Regions from separate parts of the Marinomonas sp. A3A genome, predicted to be linked through region 3. Evidence: predicted binding sites of a transcription regulator. Region 3 holds the regulator's gene; each other region holds the start of a gene.
What was found. Region 3 encodes sigma-54, which starts transcription at its own class of promoters, with help from an activator protein. Its sites were predicted from a motif close to TGGCACNNNNNTTGCTNT; they were not measured.
Positions count from the first base shown of each region.

Region 1: CYL31_RS13625 (CmpA/NrtA family ABC transporter substrate-binding protein) is a predicted target of sigma-54. The motif match lies at 2,141-2,158, and genes of this name have one in related genera.
Region 2: CYL31_RS02745 (benzaldehyde dehydrogenase) is a predicted target of sigma-54. The motif match lies at 3,087-3,104, and genes of this name have one in related genera.
Region 4: CYL31_RS08665 (HAD-IIB family hydrolase) is a predicted target of sigma-54. The motif match lies at 5,905-5,922, and genes of this name have one in related genera.

Region 1 is NZ_CP025532.1:2,912,475-2,920,361, reverse strand. It holds gene CYL31_RS13640 (helix-turn-helix domain-containing protein) at 1-15, shown strand, start outside; gene CYL31_RS13635 (ANTAR domain-containing response regulator) at 204-809, shown strand; gene CYL31_RS13630 (CmpA/NrtA family ABC transporter substrate-binding protein) at 806-2,008, shown strand; gene CYL31_RS13625 (CmpA/NrtA family ABC transporter substrate-binding protein) at 2,367-3,776, shown strand; gene CYL31_RS13620 (ABC transporter permease) at 3,803-4,774, shown strand; gene CYL31_RS13615 (ABC transporter ATP-binding protein) at 4,814-5,662, shown strand; gene CYL31_RS13610 (NAD(P)/FAD-dependent oxidoreductase) at 5,655-6,896, shown strand; gene nirB (nitrite reductase large subunit NirB) at 6,968-7,887, shown strand, end outside.
Region 2 is NZ_CP025532.1:603,032-610,918, forward strand. It holds gene CYL31_RS02730 (coniferyl-alcohol dehydrogenase) at 1-24, shown strand, start outside; gene CYL31_RS02735 (SphA family protein) at 84-1,031, shown strand; gene CYL31_RS02740 (sigma-54-dependent Fis family transcriptional regulator) at 1,100-2,881, opposite strand; gene CYL31_RS02745 (benzaldehyde dehydrogenase) at 3,194-4,654, shown strand; gene CYL31_RS02750 (DsbA family oxidoreductase) at 4,775-5,443, opposite strand; gene CYL31_RS02755 (lactonase family protein) at 5,734-6,903, shown strand; gene CYL31_RS02760 (SDR family NAD(P)-dependent oxidoreductase) at 6,989-7,753, opposite strand; gene CYL31_RS02765 (NAD-dependent succinate-semialdehyde dehydrogenase) at 7,830-7,887, opposite strand, start outside.
Region 3 is NZ_CP025532.1:2,477,610-2,485,496, forward strand. It holds gene CYL31_RS11545 (MlaC/ttg2D family ABC transporter substrate-binding protein) at 61-678, opposite strand; gene mlaD (outer membrane lipid asymmetry maintenance protein MlaD) at 682-1,146, opposite strand; gene mlaE (lipid asymmetry maintenance ABC transporter permease subunit MlaE) at 1,148-1,930, opposite strand; gene CYL31_RS11560 (ABC transporter ATP-binding protein) at 1,927-2,727, opposite strand; gene CYL31_RS11565 (calcium/sodium antiporter) at 2,873-3,853, shown strand; gene lptC (LPS export ABC transporter periplasmic protein LptC) at 3,952-4,431, shown strand; gene lptA (lipopolysaccharide transport periplasmic protein LptA) at 4,415-4,942, shown strand; gene lptB (LPS export ABC transporter ATP-binding protein) at 4,943-5,668, shown strand; gene CYL31_RS11585 (RNA polymerase factor sigma-54) at 5,747-7,219, shown strand; gene ptsN (PTS IIA-like nitrogen regulatory protein PtsN) at 7,237-7,686, shown strand; gene CYL31_RS11595 (HPr family phosphocarrier protein) at 7,696-7,887, shown strand, end outside.
Region 4 is NZ_CP025532.1:1,868,735-1,876,621, forward strand. It holds gene CYL31_RS08640 (ABC transporter ATP-binding protein) at 1-395, shown strand, start outside; gene CYL31_RS08645 (DMT family transporter) at 438-767, shown strand; gene CYL31_RS08650 (ABC transporter substrate-binding protein) at 859-1,725, opposite strand; partial or broken gene CYL31_RS20905 (alpha-amylase family glycosyl hydrolase) at 2,611-3,633, opposite strand; gene CYL31_RS08660 (glycosyltransferase family protein) at 3,749-4,978, opposite strand; gene CYL31_RS08665 (HAD-IIB family hydrolase) at 5,030-5,851, opposite strand; gene CYL31_RS08670 (DMT family transporter) at 5,989-6,882, shown strand; gene CYL31_RS08675 (hypothetical protein) at 7,688-7,887, shown strand, end outside.

The sequences.
Region 1 (7,887 bases), 430 kb from region 3:
TATGCTGTGCATTAGTTTGGTTCTTTATGAGTGCTAGTGTGCACTTATAAAGCTCGCTTTTAATGTTTTATCTAGTTACTTCTCTCTAAAGGCTCTATTTTGAGCCTTTTTTGCGTTTAATCCTCTAGAAAAATAGTGTATCGAAATGGCGCATATCTTGCATTTTATCTGAGAATGACTTCACGTTTTTAAGAGAATGCACCATGCCTGCTCGCCCAGAAAAAGAATTAACCGTGATGCTTGTTGACAATGAGCCCGCACGAGCAGCCATTGTAGAGCAAGCCATGATTGATAGTGGTTATCGCGTAATTAGACGACTGGAAAATGCCAAGAATCTAACGGAAGCAGTTAACGAATTTCAACCAGATATGGTCATTATTGATATCGAATCCCCAGATCGAGATATGTTGGAAAACATGTCTCGACTTACCAAAGATAATCCTCGTCCTATTGTGATGTTTGCCGAAGAAGATGATTCCAGACACGTGGAAGCGGCTATTCGAGCGGGTGTCAGCGCCTATGTGGTTGATGGTGTTAACAGTGGTAGCGTTAAAGCGTTGCTGCAAGTTGCCATTGCAAGATTTCGAGAGTTTCAGGCGCTAAGGTCGGAATTAGAATCCGTAAAAAGTCAGCTTGAAGACCGTAAGCTGATAGATAAAGCAAAAGGGCTGATAATGAAACATCAACAATGTGATGAGCCTGCTGCTTATAAAGCGCTGAGGAAACTCGCGATGGATCGTAGTCAGCGAATGACAGACGTAGCTCGTAATATCATCTCTGTGATGGAACTGATGGGAGGTTCAAAATGAACCTGATGCAGCCAAATAATATTATTCAAAATAGTGAACCTGTTCGTATTGGTTTTATTCCATTGATCGATTGTGCCCCCTTTGTAATTGCCCAAGAAAAAGGCTTTTTCATTCAAGAAGGCGTGGATGTGGTGCTATCTAAAGAAGCATCTTGGGCAAGTATCCGCGATAAAGTGGCCTTTAATCTGCTTGATGGCGCTCATATGTTGGCGTCTATGCCGATTGCGGCCAGTTTGGGGGTTGGTACCATTAAGACCGCCATGCAAACGAGTTTTACCGTAAGCCATAACGGCAACGGCATCACGATTGGTAATGCCCTGTATGAAGAGTTGCAGCATTATGCTGAGTCTTCGGTTGATATTCGCACAGGTGTGGCGTTGAAAAAATTGCTCGATGCCCGAGGAGCTGACGCGGCACCATTACGTTTTGCGATGGTTTATCCTTATTCATCTCATAACTATCAGCTAAGAGATTGGCTGAGCCGCGCCGGAATTGATTCCGATAAAGATATGCAAATAGTCGTGGTTCCACCCGTGAAGATGCTCGATAGCTTAAAGCAGGGTGATATCGATGGTTATTGCGTCGGTGAGCCATGGAACAGTCTTGCTGTTGAGCAAGGTATTGGGCATATGTTGGTGACTGGTTATGAAATTTGGGGGAGTACACCAGAAAAAGTATTTGGCGTGAACTCTGTTTGGGCCGAACAGAACCAAGCCGTGTATTTGTCAATTATTCGCGCCTTAGAAAAAGCCTGTTTGTGGGTAGATGAGCCCAGCAACCAAACTGAGTTGCTGAGTATATTAAGTCATCCAGATTATCTGAATTGCACACTAGAGCAGCTAGTTTATGGTTTCAGTGCCATTAAACCAAAAGGTCAATTTGATTGGCCAATGAAGGCGTATCAGCGTTTTTCTGGTAGCGATATTAATAAACCTTTACCTAGTTACGCATTATGGATTATGGCGCAAATGCATCGTTGGCAGCAGCTGGGGGAGATTCAGTCACTGAGTAAAGTGGCAGAGCAAGTTTACCGTCAGGATCTTTATAACAAAGCTTTAGGTTTTCCTGAAGAAGGTGAAAGTAGGGATTGGTATTTGTCTGCCGAACAGGAGGAAACTTGGTTGGATGCCGTTGCGGCAGGAAAGATACGTTTGCATCCAGATGGGATTTTAGCCGGTTTTGATACATCGGCTAAATAATGTGTTTGCGTGTCTTCTTTTAGTGCACTCTGCTTGATTGTTGGGCGAATAGGTTCGTATTACGTGTTGAATAGTGTTATCTAGATAAGCACGCTACCCTAAAAAACTTATAAATCATTGAGTTAGTTATATTGGCACGCTGCGTGCTTTATAAAAATCATAGAATTATTTATAGAGACATAGAGTTTTAAAAAAATTTTGGTGAAATTAGCAACGATCGTTAATTGTCACCCACATTATTGAAAGTCCAATGTAGGGCTTTCTATGAATGGCAAAGGCGCCTGCGAACACAAATTTTGTGATTCGCATGCGCCTTTTTTGTTTTTGTACTTTTTAATCCTTTACGCGGAGCGAGACTATGAACCTAAGATTTTTGAAAGAGGTAATTCCTTTTCCGATATTCGTCAATGCCACTCAAAAAGCTAGTCTTTCTATATTGTTGGGCTCTGCACTCTTATCTGGGGCGGCGCATGCAGAACTAGGCTATGCAGAAAAAGAAGAGCTTAAATTTGGCTTTATCAAATTGACCGATATGGCGCCATTAGCTATTGCTTATGAGAAAGGCTATTTCGAAGACGAAGGTTTGTACGTCACTTTAGAAGCGCAAGCAAACTGGAAAGTTTTACTAGATCGAGTCATTGACGGTCAGTTGGACGGCGCTCACATGTTAGCGGGTCAGCCACTTGGTGCAACCATCGGATACGGTACAAAAGCACACATAGTGACGGCTTTTAGTATGGATTTGAATGGTAACGGGATTACCGTTTCAAATGATGTTTGGGATGACATGAAGAAAAACATTCCTAACGGTCCAGATGGAAAGCCTGTACATCCTATTAGCGCCAGCGCTTTAAAACCTGTGATCGATGGCTATAAAGCACAAGGCAAGCCATTCAAAATGGGCATGGTGTTTCCTGTTTCAACACATAACTACGAGCTGCGTTATTGGCTTGCTGCCGGTGGCATCCATCCGGGTTATTACGCGCCAGCGCGAGGCGATACCAGTGGTCAAATTAACGCCGATGCTTTGTTGTCTGTGACGCCACCACCACAAATGCCAGCCACCATGGAAGCAGGCACGATTTCTGGTTATTGCGTTGGCGAACCTTGGAACCAACAAGCCGTCTTTAAAGGTATTGGTGTACCAGTCATCACAGATTATGAAATCTGGAAAAATAACCCAGAGAAAGTTTTCGGTGTGAGCAGTGAGTGGGCGGAAAAATACCCAAATACTCATATTCGTGTTGTAAAAGCCATGATCCGCGCAGCGAAATGGTTAGATGAAAACAACAACGCCAATCGTCCGGAAGCGGTAAAAATACTCGCACGTAGTCAATATGTCGGTGCTGATTACGATGTGATCGCTAATAGCATGACTGGGACGTTTGAGTATGAAAAAGGTGATAAGCGTGAAATACCCGATTTCAATGTTTTCTTTCGTCACCACGCAACTTATCCCTATTACAGCGATGCGATTTGGTACCTAACGCAAATGCGTCGTTGGGGGCAAATTGCCGAACCTAAGTCTGACGAATGGTTCATGAAGACCGCCAAAGATGTCTATCGTCCTGATATTTATGCGCAAGCCGCAAAATCCTTGATAGAAGATGGTGTGATGACGGCATCTGAATTCCCTGATTTCGCTAAAGAAGATGGTTTTAAGCCACCACAAAGTGACTTTATCGATGGTGTGACTTATGACGGCAAACACCCAAATGATTATTTGAAAAGCTTCAAAATCGGTTTAAAAGGCGACGACCAGATCTAAACCAAACAAGATTAAGTGAGAAAAAGATGATGATATCAAGCGTAACCATGACTGCATTAAAAGACAAAATCAGTGCCTTTTCTGTTAAGGGAATTTTGCTGCCTGTCTTTGGCATTCTAGTGTTTATCTTGCTGTGGCAGGTTGGAGCGAGTCGTGTTCACACTTCTTTGGGTGAGTTTCCTGGGCCAGTTGTGGTTTATGAGCAATGGAATAGTCTTGTTGCTGAGCATCAGAGAGAGCGTGTAAAAGAAGATAAATTTTATGTGCGTCAAGAAGAGCGTATTGCCGAGCGACAAGCTAAAGATCCAAGTTATGTTGGTACGTTAAGAGATTACACAGGAAAGCCTACTTTTTTTGATCAGATATTTACCAGTCTTTATACCGTGTTGGCCGGCTTTGGCTTGGCGAGTTTAATTGCTATTCCATTGGGGATTTTGATTGGCTTGAATCGCTCCGTTTACAGTGCTTTAAATCCTGTCATTCAGGTATTCAAACCCGTGTCACCGTTGGCATGGTTGCCCTTGGTGACCATGGTGGTGAGTGCCAGTTACGTGTCTGATGATCCGATGTTTTCTAAATCCTTTTTAACCTCCATGTTCACCGTTACCTTGTGTTGCATGTGGCCAACGCTAATTAACACCGCGGTTGGCGTGGCTGCGGTGGAAAAAGACCTACTTAACGTGTCAAAAGTATTGCGTCTTGGTTGGATGACACATGTGATGAAAATTGTCATTCCGTCGGCAATTCCTCTTATGTTTACTGGTCTACGCTTGTCTCTTGGTATTGCTTGGATGGTGCTGATCGCAGCGGAAATGTTGGCGCAAAATCCAGGATTAGGGAAGTTTGTTTGGGACGAATTCCAGAACGGCAGTTCGAATTCATTAGGCCGAATCATGGTGGCGGTGTTGATGATAGGTTTCATCGGCTATTTGCTAGATAGAGTCATGTTGACGATTCAGCGTTTTGTTTCTTGGGATAAAACTCAGATATTGCGCTAAATAGACTTTCATTAGAAACAGATTGGATTGGAGAAAAACATGGCAACACATTTAGATATCAGTCACATATCGATTGAGTTCCCAACGCCAAAAGGGCCCTTTAAAGCGCTGGACAATGTCAGTTTAAAAATAGAGAAGGGCGAATTTGTCTCTCTGATCGGCCATTCCGGCTGCGGTAAATCGACAGTTCTCAACATAGTGGCCGGTTTATACGATGCGACTGAAGGCGGAATTTTATTGGACGGTCGTGAAGTTAAAGGGCCTGGGCCTGAACGTGCGGTGGTTTTCCAAAATCATTCTTTACTGCCTTGGTTAACCTCTTACCAAAATGTTGAATTGGCGGTAAAGCAGGTTTTTCGTAAAACCAAATCAAAGAAAGAAATGCATGATTGGATTATGCACAACCTAGAGTTGGTGCATATGACCCATGCAGCGGACAAGCGCCCAGATGAAATCTCTGGCGGTATGAAACAGCGTGTTGGTATTGCTAGAGCCTTGGCGATGGAACCTAGTGTTTTACTGATGGATGAACCTTTCGGAGCATTGGATGCTTTGACTCGAGCGCACTTGCAAGACTCACTAATGGAAATCCAAAAAGACTTAAACAATACCGTGATTATGATTACTCATGATGTGGATGAAGCTGTGTTGTTGTCGGATCGTATTGTGATGATGACTAATGGCCCAGCAGCAACTGTGGGTGAAATTCTTCATGTTGACCTTGAGCGCCCCCGTGAGCGTCTGGCCTTAGCGAATGACCCAAGGTACGTGGATTATCGGACCCAAGTGTTGACCTTCTTGTATGAAAAACAACGCAAAGTTGAACCTATTCAGCCTGTTGTGAAAACTAAAAAAACGGCCACTAACGCCAAGGTTGCCAATGCCTAGTCTTCTCTCTCAGTCGGAGAAACGCCGTCTCGTCATTGTTGGTGCAGGGATGGCTGGTAGCAAGCTTGCGCACGATTTCGAAAAAGCGCATGGCGATGCCTATCAAATAGTTTTGATTGGTGAGGAATCCAGAGTTGGCTATAACCGAATTATGCTGTCTTCCTTACTGGCTAATGACATTTCTGATGCAGATATGCCATTAGTCGATACACAGAAGATGCAAGAAGATGGTGTTGATATTGTGTCCAATGATCCCGCTATTAAGGTGGACTCAAAAAATAAAACGATCTTATTAGCCAGTGGAAAAAGCATTAAATACGACCAGTTGGTGCTAGCGACTGGCTCTCGGGCAAGCGTATTACCAATTAAAGGCGCATCGGCTTCTAATGTAATGGGTTTTCGTACTTGGAAAGATGTAGATGTCATGACTCAGCTGAAAGGTAGCCAATCAGTTTGTGTGATTGGCGGTGGCTTATTGGGTCTAGAAGCCGCAGTGGGCTTGGTGAAACGTGGTCACAAAGTGGTGGTGTTTCATCGCTCAAAGTGGTTGCTAAATCGTCAGCTAGACGAAGAATCAGCTGAGCTTTTGCTTAATAGACTTACGCAAATGGGCATCGAATTCCGCCTTGGCGAGTCACCTGAGTCCTTTTTGCAAGCGGATGACGGTCGAGTGTCCCATGTGGTTTGTCAAAATGGTGAACAGCTAACGGTGAGTTTAGTCGTGATGGCGGCTGGAATTTACCCTGAAATTACTTTAGCCAGGGCGGCTGGTTTAGAGACCGGTCGAGCTATTTTAGTCGATGACCAAATGAAGACATCTCACCAAGATGTATTTGCATTGGGAGAATGTTGTGAATTTGATCGACAAACCTTTGGCTTAGTGGCGCCTATTTGGACACAAATTAACGTCTTGATGAAGGTATTGGTCGGGGAAGAGGCTGCGTTTTTTATAGAGCCGACACCTACCAAGTTGAAAGTGTCAGGCGTGAATCTTTTTTCAGTCGGTAAGATTCAACCTACAGAAGGAGATAGCTGTATCTTTTTCAAAGATGTGGGCGCAGATCATTACCGCAAACTGGTGGTCAACGATGGCTTACTGGTTGGCGCAATTCTTTATGGCAACGTCGCCGATGGGAGCTGGTATTTCCAGCTTATTCAAAATAAGACCAATGTCTCTGACCTGCTTGATTTACTGGTATTTGGCGAAGCGTATTGCTGTCCTCAAGTGGCCTGAATTAAGTCGTTTTAGACGTTGCTAGCCGTTAGGCATGTTACTTCAATAAGAGTTATTGAAAGGGGAATAAAATGACGTCAACAGTGTCTTTTCTTAATACTAAACCTCATCTAGTGGTAATCGGTAATGGTATGGTTGGCCATCACTTTGTTGAGCAAATGATTATCCAAGCTGGCCATGAAGAGTTTCAAATTACGGTGTTTGGTGAAGAGCCGTATTTAGCTTATGACCGTGTACATCTCAGCGAGTATTTCACTGGCAAAGGTGCGGCTGATTTGGCCATGACAGATGGCACTTTATATGACGAACATGGCGTGCGCTACTTTACCAATAGCTTGGTGACCGAGATCGACCGTGAGGCGAAGACGCTCATATTACAAAATGGCGAGTCATTGTCTTATGACAAGCTTGTTCTGGCGACGGGCTCTTATCCTTTTGTTCCACCTATTCCTGGTCATAAACGTGATAACACCTTTGTTTATCGTACTCTTGATGATCTTGACGCGATTAGAGCTTGTGCGAAACAAGTAACAAGAGGCACGGTTGTCGGCGGTGGTTTACTTGGATTGGAAGCGGCTAATGCGCTCAAAAATCTTGGCTTGGAAACCAGTGTTGTGGAATTCGCTCCGCGTTTAATGCCCGTTCAATTAGACGAAAAGGGCGGTGCGGTTCTTAAGGAAATGATCGAGGGGTTAGGTGTAAAGGTACATACCGACACCGCGACCAAAGAAATAATTGATGGAGAGAGTGCTTTTCATCGCATGAACTTTGCTGATGGCTCTTATCTTGAAACCGATTTAATTTTGTTCTCTGCGGGGATTCGACCGCAGGATGCTTTGGCACATCAATCGGGTCTAACGGTTGGAGAGCGTGGCGGTATCAGTGTCAACAATCATTGCCAAACCAGTGATGACGACATTTATGCCATTGGCGAGTGTGCGCTTTGGAATAATCGTATTTTTGGCTTGGTTGCACCTGGTTATGCCATGGC
Region 2 (7,887 bases), 1.9 Mb from region 3:
GGCTTGGCATCTACCTATTTGTAAATATCCAATAAAATCAATGTCTTAAAAATATAAAACAACAATAAAAAGGTATTTTCACAATGACAATATTAAAATTAAAGCGAACTTATGCTTCTGTGTTGCTAACCCTCCCTATGACTGCGATGGCGTATGATCTACCAGGTGTTAACCTAGGAGGGACCAGTTTTTATGATGGCGCTCCTGGCCCGCAAGGTCCAGGCTGGTATGTAATTGAGTATTTACAATATCTTACATCTGATAAGCTAAATGGCAGTAATGGTGATGCGCTTCCTTTGCCAAAACAAGATGTGGATTTGTTTATTCCTTTGACTCAGATTATTTACGAGCCAGAGGAGCATTTTACTGAAAATACCAGATTGGGTTATACCTTTATTGTTCCTTGGATCGCGGATCAAGACGTGGATGACGGTTTAAATAATGCGCAAATAAGTGCGCAAACTGGTGTTGGCGATATTATCTTAGGGGCTTTTTTGCAGTTTGATCCTGTGATGGGAGAAAGTGGCCCGCGTTACGTACAACGAATTGAGCTAGATGTTACTTTACCGACTGGAAAATATGATGCAGAAAATGCCATCAATCCGGGTAGTAACGCCTTTAATATTAATCCTTACTATTCTGTAACTTATTGGCTAACACCTCGCTGGACGGTTTCAGGCCGGTTTTCATATCTATGGAATGGTAAGAATGATGATCCCTCAACAGCTCTTAATGCCAAAAACGACAGTCAAGCAGGACAAGCCCTTCATGCGAATTTTGCCAGTGCCTATGTGCTAACGGATAACCTAAGCGTTGGTGTAAATGGCTACTGGTTGAATCAAATTACGGATACAAAGGTAGATGGCGACGATGAAGAAGGCCGCAGAGAAAAAGTCTGGGCTGTAGGGCCAGGTCTTGTTTATAAACTAGGTAAAGAAAATTCTGTTTTTGCCAATATGTATTTTGAACAAGATGCCGAAAACCGTTCCGAAGGTAATCGATTTGTCCTAAGGTTTAACCACCATTTCTAATAGATAGCTATAGATTATTTTTATCACCTTTTCCCCGTGATGAGACCCATCACGGGGCTTTTTATGCGCTATTCTTGACCTTTATTTTGCTTACTTTTCTTTAGGCGATAAGCCAATTGTGGTCTACTTAGGCCAACTCGTCTTGCGGCTTCAGATAAGTTTCCTTGGGCGTTGTCTACCGCTTCTTGTAAAAGGTTATGTTCTAGCATTTCTATGTCGATAGAATCGTTTCCGCCAACGAATTGAGAAATGTGTTCCAGTAGTGAATTGGTAGGTTCTATTTTGCTTTGTGAGTGACTCAAATTACCTTTGTTATTTACCGAATAAATAATTTCGTCAGGAATGTGCTCATTTCTAAAAAGGTGATGAAGATCAATAGGTTCACCTTCTTCTGAAGAGATAACGCCACGCTCCATGAGGTTTTGTAACTCACGAATATTGCCAGGAAATGCGTAGTTAAATAAGGCCCGACGAGCGGTTTGTGTCATGCCAGAAGGGGATCTGTGATGCAGTGTGCAAAAGTGATGATAGAAATAATTTATCAATAACGGAATGTCGGCTTTACGCTCTCTTAATGGCGGTAAATGAATAGGAAATACGTTCAAGCGGAAAAACAAGTCTTCACGAAATTCGCCCTTTTCAACGGCTTTTCGCAAGTCTACATTGGTGGCGGCGATGACTCTCACATCGACTTTTATAGGAGAGATTCCACCGACTCTTTCTATCTCTCTTTCCTGTAAAGCACGCAGCAATTTACTCTGCCCTGCTAGGTTTAAATTACCAATTTCATCAAGAAAAAGCGTGCCACCATTGGCTCTTTCAAAGCGCCCCGGGCGGCTATTAGTTGCACCCGTAAATGCGCCTTTTTCGACCCCAAACAGTTCAGATTCCATTAGATTTTCCGGAATAGCAGCACAGTTAAAGGCTAAAAATGGACCTGTTCGGTGACTGAACTTATGCAGCATACTGGCAAAAAGCTCTTTGCCAACGCCAGATTCTCCGGTAAACAGTACGGTTGCATTGGTTGGAGCCACTTTTTGTAATGAATGGGTGGCGGCGGTAAAGGCTGCTGATACGCCGATCATCCTAAGTTGATCATCTGGAAGACTTGGTTCCATGTGATTGAGCTGAGGGTCTTGTTTTACTGTATTTTCTGTTTCACTAGCCGTGACGTTAAGAAAGCGAATGTCGTCTTGGATATCGCCCCAAAGTTCGGCTGATTTGCCAATCACACGACAGACTGAATGCCCCATGGATTGGCATTCCACTTCTCGGAAGATAACCAAAGAGCCCACTAAGCCAGACACATATCCAATCGCGTAGCCTAGTTCCATCCAGCAGGCTGGTGAGCTGCCAATACCATAGGCGGCAATGTGCTCTTCGTCTTCACTGCTGTGATGCCATAAAAACTCACCGTCATACAAGCCTTTTTCGGTGTCGAATTCAAAGTGAATGGTTTCTACTTTTACAGCGCCTTCAAGGCCATGGAGATGTGTGCCGGCTTCAAAAATGGATGCTGGATCAGAATCTGGCCAGCGATTACGGATTAATTCAGCATCGCGCATACCAGAAAAATAGCCTGTGCGAGTCATGATATCGCGTGATTTATCGAGACCTAGGGAATCAATGAGCTCTCGGCGGAGTAACCCAAAAGATGAGCTATGGATAAGCAGCATACGTTGGTCTTCTAACCATATACGGCCATCGCCGGGAGAAAAAAACAGACACTCAGTCAGATCATCGATGGTTGGTGAGTTGTGACCATCTAGTTCTCGAGAGCTGCCTTTGAGAAGGATTTTGGTATTTCCTTTTGCCATATCGGCCAATGAGATACGCTGCAAGTTTGTCATTTATTATTTTTCCTCTTCCACCTAGTTGATGAAATGGTTAACTGCATTTCTTTTAGTTTTGATTGAATTTAATGATATCGTCAAGTCTATTGACTGTTTTTTATTCTCCTATATCACGCAATATTTTTAGTTATTTCTAATTAATTTATTATTTATCAATGTGTTAAGTTTTATTTTGGTGTTAATAAAGATGGAAATAATATTTCGGCACAGGTATTGCTCTATTCTCTTACCCACTAAGTTTCTTTTCTAAACATTTACAAGGTGAGTTGCGAAAGTGGAAATCTAATAAAAATAAACAGGAGAGCACACATGACGGTATCAGTACTTGGATCTAAAAAATGGTCAGGAAAGTTTTTCACTGGTGACTGGGTTGCCGCCTCAAATACGCAAGAGGTCATGGAACCAGCAACAGGCAATGTATTGAGTAGTGTGGCGATGGCCACAACAGATGATGTTTACTTGGCTTGTCAGAGAGCCAAAGTAGCCCAAAAAGAATGGGTAAAAATTCCTCCAAGAGAAAAATCCGCCATTTTTCATAAAGCCGCAATGTTTATGCAAGATAACTTTGATGAGCTGGCTTTGTACGTGGCTCGAGAAACAGGAGGTGCGATTCCTAAAGGTGAGCATGAGATAAGAGAAGCCATTATTATATTGCAGTTGGCGGCCAATATGACCCTAGAGCCAACAGGCCTTACCTTGCCTTCTGTTCCTGAGAGAATGTCCTACGCGACACGTAAACCTATTGGTGTCGTTGGGGTAATTTCTCCATTCAATTTCCCCATGATTCTATCTATTCGTTCCATTGCACCTGCGTTAGCGACAGGCAATGCTGTTGTGACCAAACCTGATCCACAAACACCTGTTACAGGGGCTTTTATACTTGCTCTAGCGTTTGAAGCAGCAGGATTACCAAAGAATCTATTCCAAGTTTTTCCTGGTGCTGTGGAAGCGGGTGAAGCGATTTGTACTGCACCAGAAATTGGCATGGTGGCCTTTACCGGATCAACGGCAGCGGGCCGCAAGGTGGGTGAAGTTTGTGGGCGTAACCTGAAAAAAGTGTCTCTTGAGCTGGGTGGTAAAAACTCATTAATTATTCTCGAAGATGCCGATTTAGACATCGCAGCGAGCAATATCGCGTGGGGCGCTTATTCTCACCAAGGTCAAATTTGTATGGCTGCTGGAAGGATTTTAGTTCAAGCAAGTATTGCTGATGCTTTGACGGCAAAAGTGGTTGAAAAAGCTAAGCATTTATCTGTGGGAGATCCTGTTTCGGGACAAGTGGCGTTAGGCCCATTGATTAATCAACGTCAACTTGAAAAAGTACATAGCATTGTTCAAGACTCAATCGCTGCTGGCGCTAAGCTAGAAGTGGGCGGAACCTATGACAAGCTTTTTTATATGCCAACCGTTTTGAGTAATGTCAAACCCGGTATGCGGTCTTTTAATGAGGAAGTTTTTGGGCCAGTGGTCAATATTGTTACCTTCGATAAAGACGAAGAGGCCGTGGCAATGGCGAACGATACTGAGTATGGCTTGGCTGGAGCAGTAATCTCGAATAATTATGCTCGTGCAGAACGTATCGCATCTCAGTTGCATGTTGGTTTGTTGCATATCAATGATCAAACGGTGAATGATGAGTGTATTAACCCATTTGGTGGCACCGGTGCTTCTGGTAATGGCAGTGCTGTGTGTGGACCAGCGAGCTGGGATCTTTATACGCACTGGCAGTGGACGACAGTAAAAAACACGGCGACGCCTTATCCTTTTTGATACCTATTTGGTAGCGCGATAGTTTAAATTTATTTAATAAAAAGCCCCATATAGTTTGTCCAGTATTGGATTTCACTTCATATGGGGCTTTCTGCTTTGGCGGTGAAAAATACAGTTGACTCAAACTTCTTGAACAGCCACTTTCTCTTTTTCGAGAATCTCTTCAATCGCACTTTTGAATACTTCCGCTGGTTGGCCACCAGAAATAGCATAGGCGTTGTTGATGATGACAGTCGGAACGGATGTGATGCCATTTTGCTGCCATTGTTGTTCTTGTAAGCGCACTTCTTCAGCAAAATAGCCATTCTCCAAAATGCCTTTGGCTGCGACGAGGTCTAAGTTAACACTGGCAGCTAGGTTGGCAAGTGTTTGGTAGTTACTGATGTCTTGATTATGAGTGAAATGCGCTTTAAATAACGCCACTTTAAGTTCCGCTTGTTTGCCTTCTAGATGTGCCCAATGTAGTAGGCGATGTGCGTCAAAAGAGTTACGCATGCGACTTTCCGAAGTGAAGTTGAAATCAAAATCGACTTCTTTACCTCGGGCTTGGATCATTTCTCTGTTTTGGTCTGATTGCTCTTGATTAATACCGTACTTTTCTGCGATGTGCTCGTTTAGATTTTGACCTTCTGCTGGCATATCTGGATTAAGCTCGAAGGGGCGATACGTAACGGTTGCGTCGACTTTATCTTTTAGCTCTTCAAGCGCTTTACTTAAGTTGCCTAAACCAATCACGCACCAAGGACACATGACATCTGAGATAAACTGAATATCTAATGATTCTTTCATGATGTTTTCCATTCTCAATATTAAAAAGACAAAGTTAAAAATCGCATATTGAGAAAATAAATTGGGGCAAGGCAAAGGATTAAAAGTGGGTTTTTTCAATAGTGATTATCGTTGCTCATAATTTACACAATACTGAGTAAGCTAACGAAGAATAGACCTGTCATGATCATAAAAAGTTTGTTGCTGATTCTTTTATTGTATGATGTTATACATCTTGGGCTGCGGGTATGGTGCTTTCTGTTCAGCTCCACAAAAGGCTTTTGTTTAGCTCGGCAAGGATAAAAATAAAAATGACGATATTTAACAAATCAATGAATGGCATGTTCTCTGGAGCATTACTGTTTATGAGCGCAACAGGATTAGGAATGATGTCTCAGAATACCAATGCGAGTCAGTATGTGTATGTTTCCAATGCAAAAGACAGCACGATCACTCGGTACCTTCTAGATAACAAGCAGGTAGATGGCAAACAGATTAAGTTAGTGCCTCTTGGCAGCACAAAAACCGGTAATAATGTAATGCCGTTATCAGTCAGTCCAGATAAGTCTCATTTATACGCATCTATTCGTTCTGAACCTTTTCGTATTATCTCTTATCGCATTGATCCTGCTTCAGGGGATTTAGCTGAGGAAGGTGAAGCGAACTTACCTTCGAGTATGGCGAATATTGATACGGATAAATCGGGACGGTTTTTATTTGCAGCTTCTTACGGTGGCAATTTGATCAGTGTTAGTCCTATCAATAAGACAGGTGTAGTGACCAGCGGTGCACAACAAGTATTAAACACTGGGCGTAATGCTCACGCTATTCATGCCAGCCCAGATAATCGTTTTGTATTTTCTTCTAGTTTGGGTGACGACCAAATTATGCAGTATCGATTTGATTCGCAAACTGGGAAATTAACGCCCAATACGCCAGCTGCAGTAAAAACCGAGCAGTATGCCGGACCGAGGCATTTTGTCTTTTCTAAAGATGGTCAATACGTCTATGTTCTTGGAGAGCTGTCAGGAACGGTAACCACGTATGCTTTTGATATCAAGACAGGGTTGTTGACACTCAAAGGCGAAAGTGAAGGTGTTCCTGCAAAAGCCTTGTCTTTGGAAAACGGTGTGCCACCTTCTATGAAAGCCAGTAATGATCACCCTAAAGTGTGGGCCGCTGATATGCACTTGTCAGCGGATGGTCGCTTTTTGTATGTATCTGAACGAACCAAAAGCATCATTGCAACCTTGTCGATTGATCAAAATACAGGGCTGCCAAGCTACCAAAAAATGACTCAAGTCGAGCAACAGCCTCGTGGGTTCGCTATCAGTAATGATGGTCAGTTTATGGTGGTGTCTGGTGAGAAAGATGCCAATTTAGGCTTGTATCATATTAATGAGAAGACGGGCGAATTGACCAAAATCGATGAAGTTCCAACTGGCAGTGGGGCAAATTGGGTCGAGATTGTTGATTTTTGATAGCTGCAGGATAAGTAAAAAAGCATCCCGCCAACTCTCTAGTTTATACAGAGTAGAAAGGATGCTGTTTTATTAGTGATGGCGGTTAAACAATCCCTGCATCCACGATAAAGTTTTGACCAGCACAAGCGCGGCTGTCCTGAGAGGCAAGGAATAGGGCCATGGCGACAATATCGTCTGGTTCAATACGGAATTTAAGAGATTGAACGTCGATAAACTCTTGGTCCAATTCTGGTGTTAGCCATAGGGCTTTTTGTCGTTCGGTGACAACCGCTCCTGGTACAATAGAGTTGACTCGAATACCGCGAGGGCCAAGCTCTCTTGCCATGGTGCGTGTCATTGTGTGGATCGCACCTTTTGACGTAGTGTAGCCCACCATACCAGCACGGCCACGCATCCAACTGATGGAGCCCATATTGATAATGCTCGCGCCTTCTTTCATCCATTTAGCGGCCGCTTGCATGCCAAAGAAATGCGGGCGCATGTTGATGTTTAGGCAGTTATCCCAGTATTCCGGTGTGACGTCTTCGATTTTATGACGGTCATCTTTGCCCGCGTTATTGATCAATACGTCTAAGTGGCCAAGCTCTTGTGCTGCATCGTCAATGGCGGATTGCAAAGCCTCAATGTCGCGCACGTCGACTTTTCTAAACCAAGGCGTCACTTTGAATTCGTCGGCCAGTTTTTGGTTTAACGCCGTAGAGCTAGCGTCATCAATATCGATGTACGCCACATGTGCGCCTTGTTTCATAAAGTGATGAACAAGGAATTCGCCAATCCCTGAACCACCGCCAGTGATAAAGATCACTTTGTCTTTTAAGGAAGGGTATTGGTTGGTTAATGTCGGCATGTATTATTCTCCGATCGACAAACAATGGGTGTGCTCATGGCGACATGAACACACCCTATAAGTTTTAATTTATCTGCTATTTATCTAAACCAGCAACACAAACGTATTTAGTGTTGATGTAGTCTTCAATGCCG
Region 3 (7,887 bases):
AAATCCGAACCCACTTAATGGATTCGGATTCTATATCGTTGCAAAACAATAACGCCTAAATTAAGACTTCTTAGCTAAAGACTCTTTCCAGGCTGAGATAGCAAGGTCAATATCGTTTTTATTTTGCTGCATCATAACGCCAAACTGCTTACGAAAAGTTAAGCCGAAGTTGATATTATTAATTACAACATTACTCAACATCCAAACACCTTTTTTAGATTCTTCCATATAAAAACTGATATTTAACATACCACCAGCCTCCATTTGGAAATCAACATCAACCTTTGTCTCCCTGCCACTCCCTTGAGGACCTAAAGGCAAAACCTTAATTCGATCGGCATCAAGCTCAAGCAAAGAAGTACCGTATGTTTTCAACAAGGTATCTTTAGTCACATTAACAAAGCGAGTACGCTGCTCAGGCGACGCTCTTCGATAATATTTGCCCATCACTTTTTTAGAAAAATCATCGAAATCGACCACTTTCGTTAAAATACTATCAACTCGTTCTTCTAACAAAGCTGGATCTTTAGACAATACCGCCTTATCAGCGACAATATCAGTTCGAAAGGCATCTACCACTTTAATAACGGCATCCCTTGCACCTTCAGAGCTAGACCAAGTCAGACCCGAGCCGAGCAAAGCAAAAACAAAAATAACACCAGATAAAATCTTAGACATATACTACTTCTCCGAATCGCCACCTTTGAACAAAAACTGACTAATCAAAGTCTCCAAAACTAGAGCCGATTGAGTGTCATAAATCTCGCTGCCATTTTTAAGCATCTCATCATCAGCACCAATAGAAATACCCAGATATTTCTCGCCCAACAAACCACTTGTCAAAACAGCAATAGAACTATCTGTAGGAATATTGTTAACGTCTGAATCTATATTCATTGTGACTAAAGCCATATATAAGTCCTTATCAAACGTGATGGACTCAACATTACCAACTGCTACACCAGCAATAGACACTTTAGCCCGACTTGTTAGCCCAGCAATATCATCAAATCTAGCAACGACCTGATAAGTATCTTTCTTACTTGAAAAAGCAAGACCACTAACCTGAACAGCCAAATAAACAAGAGCTGCAACGCCCAATACAATAAAACACCCAACCATCAACTCTGAACGTTTACTTCTCATGCTAAAAATCCCCAAACATAGCGGCGGTTAATACAAAATCTAAAGCCAAAATAGCCAATGAACCTAAAACCACTGTACGAGTGGTTGCCTTACCAATCCCTTCAGAAGTAGGAACACACTCATACCCTTGATAAACTGCTATCCAAGTAACAACCACTGAAAAACATAACGCCTTAATAAGACCATTCAGAATATCAGTATCAAAATACACGGACTGCTGCATTGATGACCAAAATGCACCATCGTAAACACCTAACCACTCGACCGACACAAGATGTCCACCAAGGATACCAGATGCAGAAAAAATCAAACTCAAGATAGGCAAACAAATCACACCAGCAATAAAGCGAGGCGCAATCACTCGCCTCAACGGGTCTACCCCCATCATCTCAAAACTAGATAACTGCTCAGTTGCTTTCATCAATCCAATTTCAGCAGTCAAAGAAGACCCAGCACGACCCGCAAATAAGAGCGCCGTCACTACAGGAGAGAGCTCTCTCAACAAAGAAAGCGCCAACAACTGACCAACGGCCTCTTCTGAGCCAAACTTAGCGAGAATGCTGTAACCTTGAAGTGACAGCACCATGCCAATAAAAGCACCAGAAACAATAATAATAACAAGAGACAACACACCAACAGAGTAAAGCTGCTTCACTAATAAATTAACGGACTCCTTAAAGCGTACCGGCAATCTAAAAATGCTTTGCACTAGAAATATTCCAGCCCGGCCAACCGCTTCAAGCCAATCCAGCAGCGACGCCCCTAACAATCCAATACTTTTCATAACGCCACCCTGCCAGAGACATCTTCTTCTGGATAATGAAAGGGAACAGGGCCATCAGGCTCACCGTTCAGAAATTGCTTCACTTCAGCATCATCAGATGCTCGAATCTCATCCGCAGAACCTTCAGCTATAACCCGCCCACCAGCCAAAATACAAACATGATCAGCGATAGAAAGAGACTCTTCAACATCATGAGAAACAAGAACCGACGTGATATGTGCAGAATCATTAAGCTGACGAATCAACTTCACAAGAACCCCTTTCGATATTGGATCTTGTCCAGTAAAAGGTTCATCGTACATAACAAGCTCTGGATCTAAAGCAATCGCGCGAGCCAAAGCAACACGACGAGCCATACCGCCAGACAATTCCGATGGCATCAAATTAACAGCACCTCGCAAACCAACACTGTAAAGCTTATCAGCCACAATATCCGCGATTTTCTTTGCATCGTACTTAGTGTGCTCCTCCATTGGAAAAGCAATATTCTCAGCAACAGTCATATCACTAAATAAAGCACCACTTTGGAAAAGCATGCCCATTTTCTTTCGCACCTTATAAAGTTCGGAGCGAGACAAGGCATGAACGTCTTGACCATCCACTAAAATCTTGCCCGAATCTGGCGCAAGCTGTGCCGCAATCAAACGCAGCAGCGTCGTTTTTCCCGTTCCACTAGGCCCCATTACCGCAGTAATTTTACCTCGTGGAATAGTAAGGGAAACGTTCTCATAAATAGACCGCTCTCCCCTTGAAAAACTAACATTTTGGACTTTTATATAAGCATCTACCACTGACACACCTTTTTAATCCCTATAAAATATTGCCAGATACTAACATCGCCCCCCGATAAATAAAATCGCGACACAGCCAAATCCATTTTGTTTATAAGATCAAGCCTTGAATTTCAACGTCAAACCTCATTAAATGGTACTCCCTGTATCTATGAGTAATATCAATACCATGCTGTTGTTTTCAATCGCCCTAATTCTAGGCTTAATTTTACTCGTAATGAGTTCCGACAAATTTATAGAACACTCTGCACTTGTAGCAGAGAAACTAAATGTTAATCCAATGATAATAGGCATTACATTAGTCGCGTTCGGCACATCAGCACCAGAAATGGTCGTTTCAGCCATTGCCGCACTGGATAACGCCCCTGAAATTGCCGTCGGCAACGTCCTCGGATCTAACATTGCTAATATCGCTCTTGTCTTCGGTATCACATTGTTATTCTCCTCGATCCCAATAGCGTCGGGCCTATCATCAAAAGAAGTCCCTCTTGTATTGGCAATCACACTGCTAGCAGGATTTTTACTGTTTGATCAGACCCTTGGCGTATGGGATGGAATCATATTAATTGCTGCTTTTATCATTATTTTGGTGATTTTATTGAAAGGCAGTAAAGATTTAGAAAATGATTTAAAAGCAGACCTTCCCGAAGATGATGGCTCTTCTATTGGCAAATCTTTGTTGATTGCCTTTATTGGTCTTGCTGTCTTAATAGGTAGCTCAAAATTACTTGTTTGGGGAGCAATTGGCATAGCGACCGCTTTAGGCGTAAGCGAATTGGTTATAGGCCTTACTATCGTTGCTGTCGGAACCAGCTTACCAGAGCTTGCCGCTTCAGTTAGCAGCGTACGAAAAGGTCATCACGACATAGCAATTGGTAACATCTTAGGATCAAACATCTTCAACTTAGCAACTGTACTTCCTCTACCTGGCTTAATTGCACCAGGATTAATTGATGGAAGCGTAACAAGCCGAGACTTCCCTTGGGTATTAGGCTTAACCGTCGCTCTTGCTCTTGCCATTTTCATCTTCAAAAGAACGAAGAACAACAGCATCCCTCGATGGGTAGGTGTACCACTGATTGCTTCTTATGGGGTTTATTTATTTATCATTAGCACAAACGGTTCGGTGTAATGCTTTCGCTTAAACAACTAATAAAACCCAAAAACCTCTCGATCATAGGGGCTGCTTTACTATTAGTGGCTTCTTTAGGGTGGTATGGGACGACACCTATGCAAAACTTGGTTCAAACTGAATCACTAAGCAGCTCACCCGACTATTTCATCACTAAAGTCAAAGTAAAAGAGTTTGATACCGATGGAGCTCTAATTGAAACACTCGACGCAGAACAAACACTGCATTATATAGCTAAATCCAGAACCTTATTAGAAACTCCGAGTATTGAACGCTACACAAAATCAGGTCAATGGAGCGCAAAAGCAGATAAAGGGGTTATTGAAGACGGAAGTAATGATATTCTATTAACCGAAAACGCTAGAGCAACTAAAAAATACCTCCAATCTGAAGATATAAAGCTCAGTGCAGACAACATACATTACTTAGATAAAGATCAATCACTAACCAGCTATGGAAACGCGACACTTATCTCCACTCAAGGAGAGACTTCTGCTGGAGAAATTAAAACTTATATCAATTCAGAAGAAGTCGTGATGACAGGATCTGTACGAGGAAAATATGAAACGATTCATTAACATCAGCGTGTTGCTCACTTCGGCCCTAATTGGCCAATACGCATACGCACTGCCTGACGACACAAGTAAACCATTAGAAATACAGGCAGATGAAGCATTATTCGACCAAAACTCAGGCGAAGCAATATACAAAGGTAATGTATTTGTTAAACAAGGTACCATTGAAATTCAAGCGCAATACCTTAAAGTAACAACCGATCCAAAGACTCGACAATTCAGCAGCCTAGAAGCCACAGGAAAGCCTGCGAAATTTAGCCAGCAAATAGATTGGAGCGGCAACATTGTTATTAGCAAAGGTAACGAAATACATTACCTAACAAGCGAATCAAAACTAGAAATCATCGGCGACGGCTATTTAAGTAGAATGCAAAATTCCATCACTGCAGACTACATCCTTTATATGGTCGATGACGGCACTTTCAGTGCTGAGAAAAAAGATTCAGGGCGCGTTTCAATGACTTTACAGCCACAAGCGCCAAAAGATAAACAAGCACCTGAGACCAAAAAATAGATGGCTATACTAGAGGCAAAACACCTTGCAAAGAGTTACAAAAAACGCCAAGTCGTAAAGGATGTATCTATTTCCGTTGAGTCAGGCCAAGCCGTTGGCCTACTCGGCCCTAATGGCGCGGGCAAGACAACCTGCTTTTATATGATAGTTGGCATGGTAGCAAACGATGCTGGCGGCATATTTATTGACGGCCAAGATATTACTCATGACGCGATGCACACACGTGCTCAAAAAGGCGTTGGCTACCTTCCTCAAGAGGCATCTATTTTTAGAAAAATGTCTGTAGAGGATAATATTCTAGCCATCTTAGAAACACGCAAAAAACTAACAAAAGCGCAACAACAAGAAAGACTAGAAGAGCTCTTAGAAGAGTTCCATATCACTCATATTCGCACCAACCTAGGAATGGCCTTATCAGGAGGAGAAAGACGCCGGGTCGAAATAGCGAGAGCTGTTGCCATGAACCCAAAATTCATCTTACTTGATGAACCATTTGCTGGCGTAGACCCTATTTCCGTTGGTGATATAAAGCACATTATCAAACACCTCCAAGAGAGTGGAATCGGCGTCCTAATTACCGATCACAACGTCAGAGAGACACTAGACATCTGCGATAAAGCTTACATTGTTGGTAATGGCTACATCATTGCATCTGGCGATGCCAGTACCGTCATCAACAATGAACAAGTAAAAAAGGTCTATTTAGGCGACGACTTCCGCCTGTAACCCCTTATCATTGCTGTAGAAAGGGAGTAGTATGCACAACTCGTTCCAATTCATTCAATTAGAAGAAAGAGTTGCTCTATGAAGCAGTCTTTACAATTAAAGCTCGGTCAGCAGCTGACCATGACGCCACAACTGCAACAGGCTATCCGCTTGCTGCAGCTTTCTACGTTGGATTTAAAACAAGAAATTCACGAATTCCTTGAGTCTAATCCACTACTTGAGCTCGACGACGACGAACAAATTCATAGCGACATCCCTGCCAGTATAGAATCAAAAAGTGCTGCAGATACAACAGTCGACAACAATAGCGAAGAAGCACGCGTAGAGTCCGAGTGGACAGAAAGTATCCCAGAAGAACTGTCCATCGACAGTAACTGGGATGACACCTACCAAAGCTCTGCGGCCGTCAGTGATCACAACAGCTACGAAGGCGATAGCGACTTCGAAAGCCGAAATGCACCAGCAGAAAGCATACAAGACCATTTAATATGGCAATTAAATTTAACTCACATGTCAGATCGCGACATCGAAATCGCTTACGCCATCATTGAATGCGTCCAACCCGATGGCTACTTAAGCATTTCCCCCGATGACATTTGTGAGTCCCTTTGTACAGAACTAGAAGAGCTTGAGTTAGACGAAGTCATTGCTGTACAACACAGACTACAACGCTTTGACCCTGTTGGCGTATGCTCGATCGACCTACGCGACTGCCTTCTTGTGCAACTGGAAGCTTTCCAGAGCCACCCTCTATACAAGAGCACACACAATCTTATTGATCATTACCTACCCTTGTTAGGTAACCGAGATTTTGCTCAGTTAAGCCGCAAAACAAAATTAAAAGACGAAGCACTAAAAGAAGTCGTCAATTTGATCCAACAGCTTAACCCACGCCCTGGCTCAGTGATCGACGCAGATGACACCGACTACGTTATTCCAGACGTCACCGTAAAAAAACGCCATGACGTATGGCAAGTTGAACTAAATAACGACGCGTTGCCGCCCATCAAAATCAATGAGACTTACTCAGCGATGGCTAGCACAGCAACAACCGCCGAAGATGCCACCTACATCAAAACCTCTCTTCAAGAAGCAAAATGGTTCATGAAGAGCTTGCAGAGCCGCAACGAAACATTATTAAAAGTGGCCAGCTGCATAGTAAGTCGACAAATTGATTTCTTCGAACTTGGCGAAGAAGCCATGAAACCCATGGTTCTTCACGATGTTGCAGAAGAAGTTGGCATGCATGAATCAACTATATCTAGGGTAACAACCCAGAAATACATGCACACACCTAAAGGTATTTTTGAGCTAAAGTACTTCTTCTCCAGCCATGTCAACACAGCCTCTGGCGGAGAATGTTCTTCTACAGCAATACGAGCTATGATTAAAAAGCTTGTATCAGATGAACCAGCAAAAAAACCACTAAGTGACAACAAGCTAGCTGCTATTTTAGCAGACCAAGGCATACAGGTTGCTCGACGTACTGTTGCCAAATATCGAGAGGCGATGAACATCCCTCCTTCCAATGAACGAAAACGACTGATCTAAACGGAAACCATTTTATCATGTCCTTGAAATCATTATTAAAAGCGGAACTCGTTCTCGCAAAACAAGATATTGTTAGTAAGAAACGCGTCCTTGAAAGCATTGCGGAAGTCGCTTCAAATCGACTACATTGCGACAACGAAGCCATCTATGACGCATTACTTGGTCGAGAGAAACTAGGCAGCACAGGCATTGGCAACGGCATCGCTATTCCACATTGCCGTCTAGAGTCTGCAAACCACACCGCTATCGTTGTTATGTCTCTACAAACGCCTATTGATTTCGACTCCATCGACAAAAGAGCGGTTGACCTAATATTTGCTCTAATTGTTCCACCTCATGAGTGCGATCAACACCTTGCAACTTTAGCCCAAATCGCCGAGCTTGCTCAGTCTCCAGAAGCATTGGACAAGCTGCGTACAGCACAAACCAATGAAGAACTATTCAATATTTTTGACTCATTAATATAGGGAAACAGCATGCAGGAAGAGTCCGTCACAATTATAAACAAACTTGGCTTGCATGCTCGCGCTGCCGGCAAACTAGTTGAAACAACCACTCGCTTCTCTTGCGACATCACCATAGAAAAAGACAGCCGCAATGTTGACGGCAAAAGCATTATGGCAATGATGATGCTGGCTGCTGGAAAAGGCACAGAAATTCGTGTCAAA
Region 4 (7,887 bases), 610 kb from region 3:
GTTACGATGCCATGGTCGGTGAGCGTGGTATCAAGCTTTCCGGCGGTCAGCGTCAACGTATTGCCATTGCGCGAGTCTTGTTAAAAGATGCGCCTTTGTTGATTCTAGATGAAGCAACATCTGCATTGGACTCTGAAGTAGAAGCTGCAATTCAAGAGAGCTTGTACAAACTGATGCAAGGTAAAACTGTGATCGCTATTGCTCATCGCTTGTCGACCATTGCGGCAATGGATCGTTTGATTGTTTTGGATAAAGGCAACATCATAGAGCAGGGCAGTCATGATGAGTTGATCCAGCATGCTGGTATTTATGCATCACTTTGGGCGCATCAAACCGGTGGTTTCTTAGCTGAAGACATTGATATCGAAGATGTTGAGTTGGAAGGCGCGAAGTAAAAATACTGTTCCTGTTGGAATCGATAATTTAGAGAAGGGCTTATGACGTATTTTATTTTGTTTCTCGCTATCTTAGCTGAAGTCATTGCTACGACCGCTTTAAAAGCGTCAGACTCCTTCACTAAATTGGGCCCAAGTATTGTTCTGGTGGTTGGTTACGCCATGTCGTTTTACCTTTTGTCCATCGTGATGCGATCTATGCCAACAGGCGTGACTTATGCAATTTGGGCTGGCTTAGGCATTGTTTTGATTTCGGTATTTGGCTATCTGTTTAACAGTGAAAAGCTTGATTTGGCGGCGTGTGTTGGAATGTCGTTGATTGTCGCTGGAGTGGTGGTGATTAATGTATTTTCTAAAACGGTCAGCCATTAATAAATAGTTGGATACTGGAAGCATAAAAAACTCGCTGATGGATTTCAGCGAGTTTTTTTGTTTCATCCGCAAGCTTTATGTGGTTTTTGTATTAAAGAGCGTCTGCTATTTCTTTCACTTGTAATCTGAGGCTTTGTAAACCATTGCCTGACAAATACCAAAGTTTAGGTGACAAATAAGCGACTTGGATGGATTGACCACCTTTATCTACAAGGTCGGCTTTTAGCTTTTTAATATCAAGAGCTTCTTCTGTATTACCAATAGCAGCACTACGATCAACGATAAATAAAGTCGTTGGTTTCATCTGTGCGATATCGCTCACGCTAAGTGATGTAAATGTACGAGTTCCGCGTTTTTGTGGCGTTACATGAGACGGAACTTTTGATGGATCTAAGCCTAATAACTGAGTTGCTATAGGTTCATCACGTAATCCGAAAGAGCCATTATTGTGGGTAACAAACAAAATGCGTGGATGATCTTTAATACCAGCCTTTGTCGATTCGATGTCTGCGTTTAATTCTGCAAGTGCTGTATCCGCTGCACTTTCGGCATTAAATAAGGCCGCGACTGATGTGGTATTTTTACTGAAGCTTTCCCAGTAATTTTCACCAGAAGCATTAACCTGTTTAACCGTAGCTATGTCTTCTAGGGCGGCTTTTTGGCCTGCTTGGCGACCAGTAATTACGATAAGATCAGGATTGAGCGTTTTGATGGTTTCTAGGTCTGGTGTTTTTAAGCCCCCCACATCAGTGTAACGAGCGTCATTAAATTGTTTCAGATAGTCTGGAAGAACTTGCTTTGGTACGCCAACCACTTGGCTTTCTAAGCCTAATGCAGTGATGGTATCTAAACTGCCAAGATCAAAAATCGCAGCTTTAGGCAATTGCGTTTCTGCTGTAGACAGTTGGCTGAAGGTGATCAATGTTCCGATGGCTAGGATTTTTCTTAAATTTATCATGTTCACAATTACCTGTGTCTTGAAATAAAAAGAGCTTGAAATAAAAATAACCATTATCAATTGTTGATAATGGTTATCATTGTCTCATTTTTATTGACAGGTTTTGTGTCTATAACCTAGTACGGTGTGTTGCTAAACATGAAACGACAATTAACTCTCTTTGATCTTCCCTTTCTTGTTAGCAAGCCAAACAAACTGATAGGGCATTAAGGTGACTTTGCCTAAATGGTCTTCGTAAACTTGTTCAGACACCAAATCTGTCCAGTCATCGGTGGCAATTAGGTTAAGTTCAGACAAGTTAAAGCTTTGCGGTTGGTCTGTCATATTGTAAACAGCAAACAAGCTTTGTCTTCTGTCTAAGCTTTGACGCCAGAAGGCGAATAGGTTTTCACCCATGTGTAGCACATACTGAGTAGCATTTGGGTGAAAGGCGGGTTGTGCTCGGCGTATTTGAATCAATTTTGTTACGCTTTGGAACACCTTCTGATGATGAGTTGGTGTATTCAAAACATGATCTAAATCTTCCATATCCCATATATGGCGGTTGATTGAGCGAAATTGACCAGTATTGTCCACACGCTCTAAATCGTTTTCTGTGCCAAATAAGCTATGAATATAAAAAGCAGGAACGCCTTCCAAAGCCATCATAACGCCAGCGGCGCAGAGGAAACGAGCAAATTGCCATTTGTCTGGGCCGTGCAGTGCTGATCCTGATAAGGCATTCCAAAGACTAATGTTGATTTCATAAGGCTTGGCTTCACCTTGCGGCGTAGTACGTGAGCTTATTTTACCGCCAAAACGCTTCATGGTATTGATTAGCGTTTCCAGTTCCCATTCCGACAGCAAACCTTCCGTTGGACGTAAGCCAATGCCATCATGAGAGGCTAGGAAATTCAGGTAGGTTGTACCTTGCTGAGCAGGCGTCATGCTCATTAACCATTGTTTCAAGTGGCTGCTATTTCCCGTAACCAAGCTATTAATAAGTAAAGGTGGCAGTGAGAAGTTGTAGATCAAGTGGGCTTCGTTGGCGTTACCAAAGTAGGTGAGGTTTTCCTGATTTGGTATGTTGGTTTCGGTGATAATTACAGATTCTGGTGCGTAATGTTCGATCATCAATCTTAATAAACGGATGATTTCATGGGTTTGCGGCAAATTGATGCAAGAGGTGCCTGGGACCTTCCAGAGAAATGCCACTGCGTCCAAGCGAAACCAACGAATACCTTTTTCAAGATATAAACGAATGATACGCAGGAACTCTAACAGAACCGCTGGGTTCTCAAAATTCAAATCAACCTGATCATGACTAAAAGTACACCAAACATGTTTTTCGCCATTTTTAGTTTGTATCTCTCGCAACAATGGCGAAGTTCTAGGGCGAACCACAGCACTTAAATCAGCATTAGGATCGGCTTCATAAAAGAAACTCGCACCCGGCTCAACGCCAGCTTTGTAATTTTCAAACCACATGCTGCGGCTTGAGCAATGGTTGATGACAAGATCGCCCATTACCTTGAAGTCTTTAGAAAGATTAACCACATCGGCCCAGCGTCCGCAAGATGGGTTGACGGTTGTGTAATCCATCACGCTAAAACCATCGTCTGAGCTATACGGAAAAAAGGGTAGTAGGTGAACGGCGGAAATACAATCTGACAATTTGCTTTTAACGAACTTATGCAAAGTCTCCAAAGGCGCTTCTTCTTTTTTGCGCAAGGTATCCGCATAGGTAATAAGCATAATGTCAGATTGGTCCCATAAGTTTCTATGGGGGCGAGGAGACTCCGTTGACGGATCCAGATGAAATGTGGCTAAGCACTTTGAAGCCAAATCCTTATTGTCTAAGCTTGGGTAAATGACTTGCAAATGAGCGATTAGGCGCTGTTCTAGATGCGACAAAGGAGCATTTTCCATGTTTACCTACCTGTCTTTTAGTGATTGAAAAGCAACGTAGTAACGTTCAACTTAGCAAAAAGATTACTTTAAGGGCCAGTTCTTTTTTTGATCGATCTTTTATTTATAGTCTTTATTATTGTTTAGGACCGTATTGGGCCATATCCAATTCAACGGCTTGAGCCAGTTGATTCATGACGCCAGGGAAAGCGCTCACAACACGGTTCCAGCTTGGAATGAATGGTGTTTCCATTGGGTTGTCTAAATATTGGTTGCCTGCTTTCATAATGTTACTGGCGAACAGTTCAACCGCTTGCTCTTCCGTATGAACGTCTAATTTTAGGCCGTTGATTTCCGCATCGTTGCGGTAAGTCTCGATAAAGTCGAGTGCAACGCGATAGTAGGTAGCTTTAATCGTACGGAAGGTTTCTTGGTTGAAAATAGTGCCGTTTGTCGCCAACTTTCTGAAAATGGCTTTGGTGATGTCGATGGACATTTTAGACAAGCCGCCATCGTCATTATCGGCAGACAAGTCTTGGTGTTTGTGATCATAAATATCGGCGATATCCACCTGACACAAACGGTTGGTTGAATAGTTACGGTACATTTCACTCAGTACGCCAATTTCTAAGCCCCAGTCACTAGGGATACGCAAATCTGTCATCACATCGCGACGGAATGAAAACTCGCCAGCGAGCGGATAACGGTAGCTGTCTAAGTATTCTACGTAGTCCAAATGGCCAAAGACTTTTTTCAGCGAACACAATAAAGGCGTGACCAATAAACGGCTAACACGGCCATTCATTTTTCCATTGGCTGCGCGAGCATAAAAGCCTTTACAGAATTCGTAGTTAAATTTTGGGTTCGCCACAGGGTAAATAAGACGAGCCAACAATTCACGGTCATAAGTGACGATATCACAGTCGTGCATGGCAATGGATTCGGCTTTGCCTGCGGCTAGGTTGTAACCCATACAGAACCATACATTACGGCCTTTACCAGGATCAGATGGCGAAAGATGCTCGCCTTTTAATACGCTATCGATTTCCCTTAAGCGAGGGCCGTCGTTCCAAAGTACTTTAACGTTTTGTGGTAATACGCTGAAAAACTCTAATGCATGACGGTATTGATCTTCTGTTGCTCGGTCTAAGCCGATGATAATTTCAGACAAGTAGGGAACTTGCTGCAAATGTTTAAGAATATTCGGCATGGCGTCTGTTTCCAGCTCGGAATACAGACAAGGTAGGATAAGAGACATTGGGCGTGTTTTAGCAAACTCACACAGTTCTTTTTCCATTTCTTCTAACGGGCGGTGTGCCAGATTGTGAAGCGTGGTGATGATACCGTTTTGATGAAAGTCGCCCATAGTAATTCTCCTAATGTCGTAATATGGTGTGTTTATTGTTCTTTTCGTCGCTTACAAAATACCTTGTTTAGTGAGCTGTAAATTAATCGCCTGAGCCCAGCCTTCTGGCCCATAAGCATCACTAAGCCAAGCATCGCTTCTATTTGGAATTTCTGGTGGCGCATGAACCGGGGAGCGAATCACCACTGGAATGTCGGCTTTGCTCAACATGCCTACGTCGTTTTCACCATCGCCTAATGCCATAGTAGTAACGTCTTCGTCACTTTGTTGTTCATACAATTCTTTGAGCCATAACATGGCGTTTGCTTTATCACAGTGCTCGCCCATCAGATGGGCAAAACGGCCACCTTTCTGAATTTGCACACCAAATGGCGCAAGGTCGTCACGCAATACATTAAGAGCAAGGTTAGAGTCGGTCCAAACCATAGGCTCGGTAAATTCTCGTTGCATGGCTTGCTTGGCGTTTTCTTCACTCAAACCTGTGATGGAAACCAGTTCTTGCCATGTCATCTCGCTGAAGCGTTTAAAGGTATATTGATCTTGCTTGTCATTGGTCAGTTCGATTAGCTCGTCGCGTTTCGGGCCAAACGATTTACGCCAATAATCGCCGCAGTCCTCTAAGTCTTCGTTTATAGAGAGGGCTAAATTTTTAGGGATATAAACGGCAGAACCGTTTTCTACGATAAAAGCGTCTTGATGGTTGAGCGCTTTTCTAAGTTCCACAAGCTCAACAAAAGTCTTGCTGGTGTTGATCACGCAAGGAATAGAAAAAGTCTTCAGCGACTGTAAGGCCGCCAGTGCTGGTTTGAAACTGTATGTGTGATGATCGAGTAATGTGCCATCCAAATCGGTAAAAATTAAAAGCGTTGTCATGTCGATTCCTTTTTGGGTCCATCAAAATACCGCTGGTGGACGTTAGTATAAGTCTTGCAAATCTGGTGCCAGTGCGTAAAAGTGGCGTTTTCCTTATGAGGACAGTCCTAAGATAAACTAGGCTATGGAACAAATAGATGACAAGTTTGCTACGTTTATGTGTCTTTGTGATTTTGGCTTTGTTGGCGTTCGCAGCAAACTCTGTATTGTGTCGTCTGGCGCTGAGCGATGGGCTAATCGATCCAGCTCAATTCACCACATGGCGCTTGCTCAGCGGCGCATTTACCTTGGTCTTGCTTAGCGTTTTTCAGTGTCTCAAAAAGCAACGAAATGATGTTAAAACCGTATGGCTAGAAGGTAGTTGGTTATCAGCGTTTGCGCTCTTTGTGTATGCCTTGGGCTTTTCTTATGCCTACGTCACCTTGGAAACCGGCATAGGCGCTTTGATCCTGTTTGGGGCGGTACAACTAACCTTGATCTTATTCGCTGTATGGGCAGGGCAAAAGCTGGTGTGGTTAGAGTGGTTAGGTTTGGCCATCGCCTTTGCTGGCTTTGTCTATTTAGTGCTTCCGACCTTGTCGTCACCTTCTTTATTGGGCTTTGTCTTAATGACGCTAGCAGGCGTGGCGTGGGGCTTGTACACATGGCGAGGCAAAATCTCGGCCAAGCCTTTATTTGCCACGACGTCTAACTTCGTTCGCACCATTCCAATGTTATTAGTCGCACTGGTAGTCGTTTATTTTAATAGTGAGCAAGCACCGAACGCACAGCATGAAGGCATTATTCTAGCGGTCACTTCTGGCGCTATTATGTCTGGACTTGGTTACGCCATCTGGTACGCTGTCTTGCCTTATCTTAGTGCTTCCATAGCTGCCGTGTTACAGCTACTGGTTCCTATCATTGCCACAATAGGAGGCGCAGTTTTTGCCAAGGAATCCATCACCTTACACCTTGTTATCGCAACGCTAAGCGTTTTGGGTGGCGTATTGCTTGTCATAATCGCGAGAAAACGAACACCTAAAAATGCCTAGTTTTGGTGCGTTTTTATCTTGCTGCGCCATAATTGACAGGTTTATTGATTGAAAATTGGTCGTTGTTTTGTCCAATATATAGGGTAGGTCGCGGCTTTAGCCCGACACTGTATTTATTCCCTCCCCTTATGTCTTCCAAGGTGAGGGCTAGGGAGGTGTTATTACTTCGGAGCTTTGACCCCGATTTCCGCTGGAGATGCGAGCAAAGCAAACACCACCGCTCGACACTGCCGTTTGACCTCGCTTTTGGTGTTTACTTTGCTCCTCGCTGCTGAACATAAACACTTTTACTCGTAGGGCAGTATGAGCGCAGCGTGATCTGCCGTTGTTCGTAAACGCATAACATATTAAATACTGCTGCCAAGTCTCGAATCTCCACAATCCCACAAAAGTCTTATGGTTTTACCTAGGCTTTCATTGTATTGTCAGGTTATTGTAATGGATTAGTTAGTATGGATTGCTTGGCTTATATTGGCACGAGATCAAAAATATCATGCTCAAACGATCTAAATTTTAAAGAGTGACACACCAAGTATTGCTTAGTAAAAAAGAGTGATAACAAGAGACAGTGACTTGGAAATTCTGGGATTAACATCGTTTCGTTGAAAACGCCAAAATGATTAGAACCAAGTCAGCGCTGTTTTTCGCAGGAATAGCATCAGGGATAAAAGCTAAAAAAACTTTACTAAAAATCCGAATAGATGGCTGCAAAACTACTCTTGTTAAAGCTTGATTTTGCTTGCAAAAATCGGGGTGTCCATAGATGTTAGCCAAGTTAGTCTTCAATGAGAATTCTGGAGTCCTTATGACATACGACGAACTGATGTCCATCATCGATAAATCCCGACAAGATGACTGGATCTTCAGCGATGAAAGGGGCATATACACATACAAAAACGACCTGAATATCCGCATCGAAAGACCAGACATTGATCACGACGCCGATAAATTCTCTGGGGAGGATTGGGCTACCAGGCATCCTGATCCCACTGCATATCGTGTGAT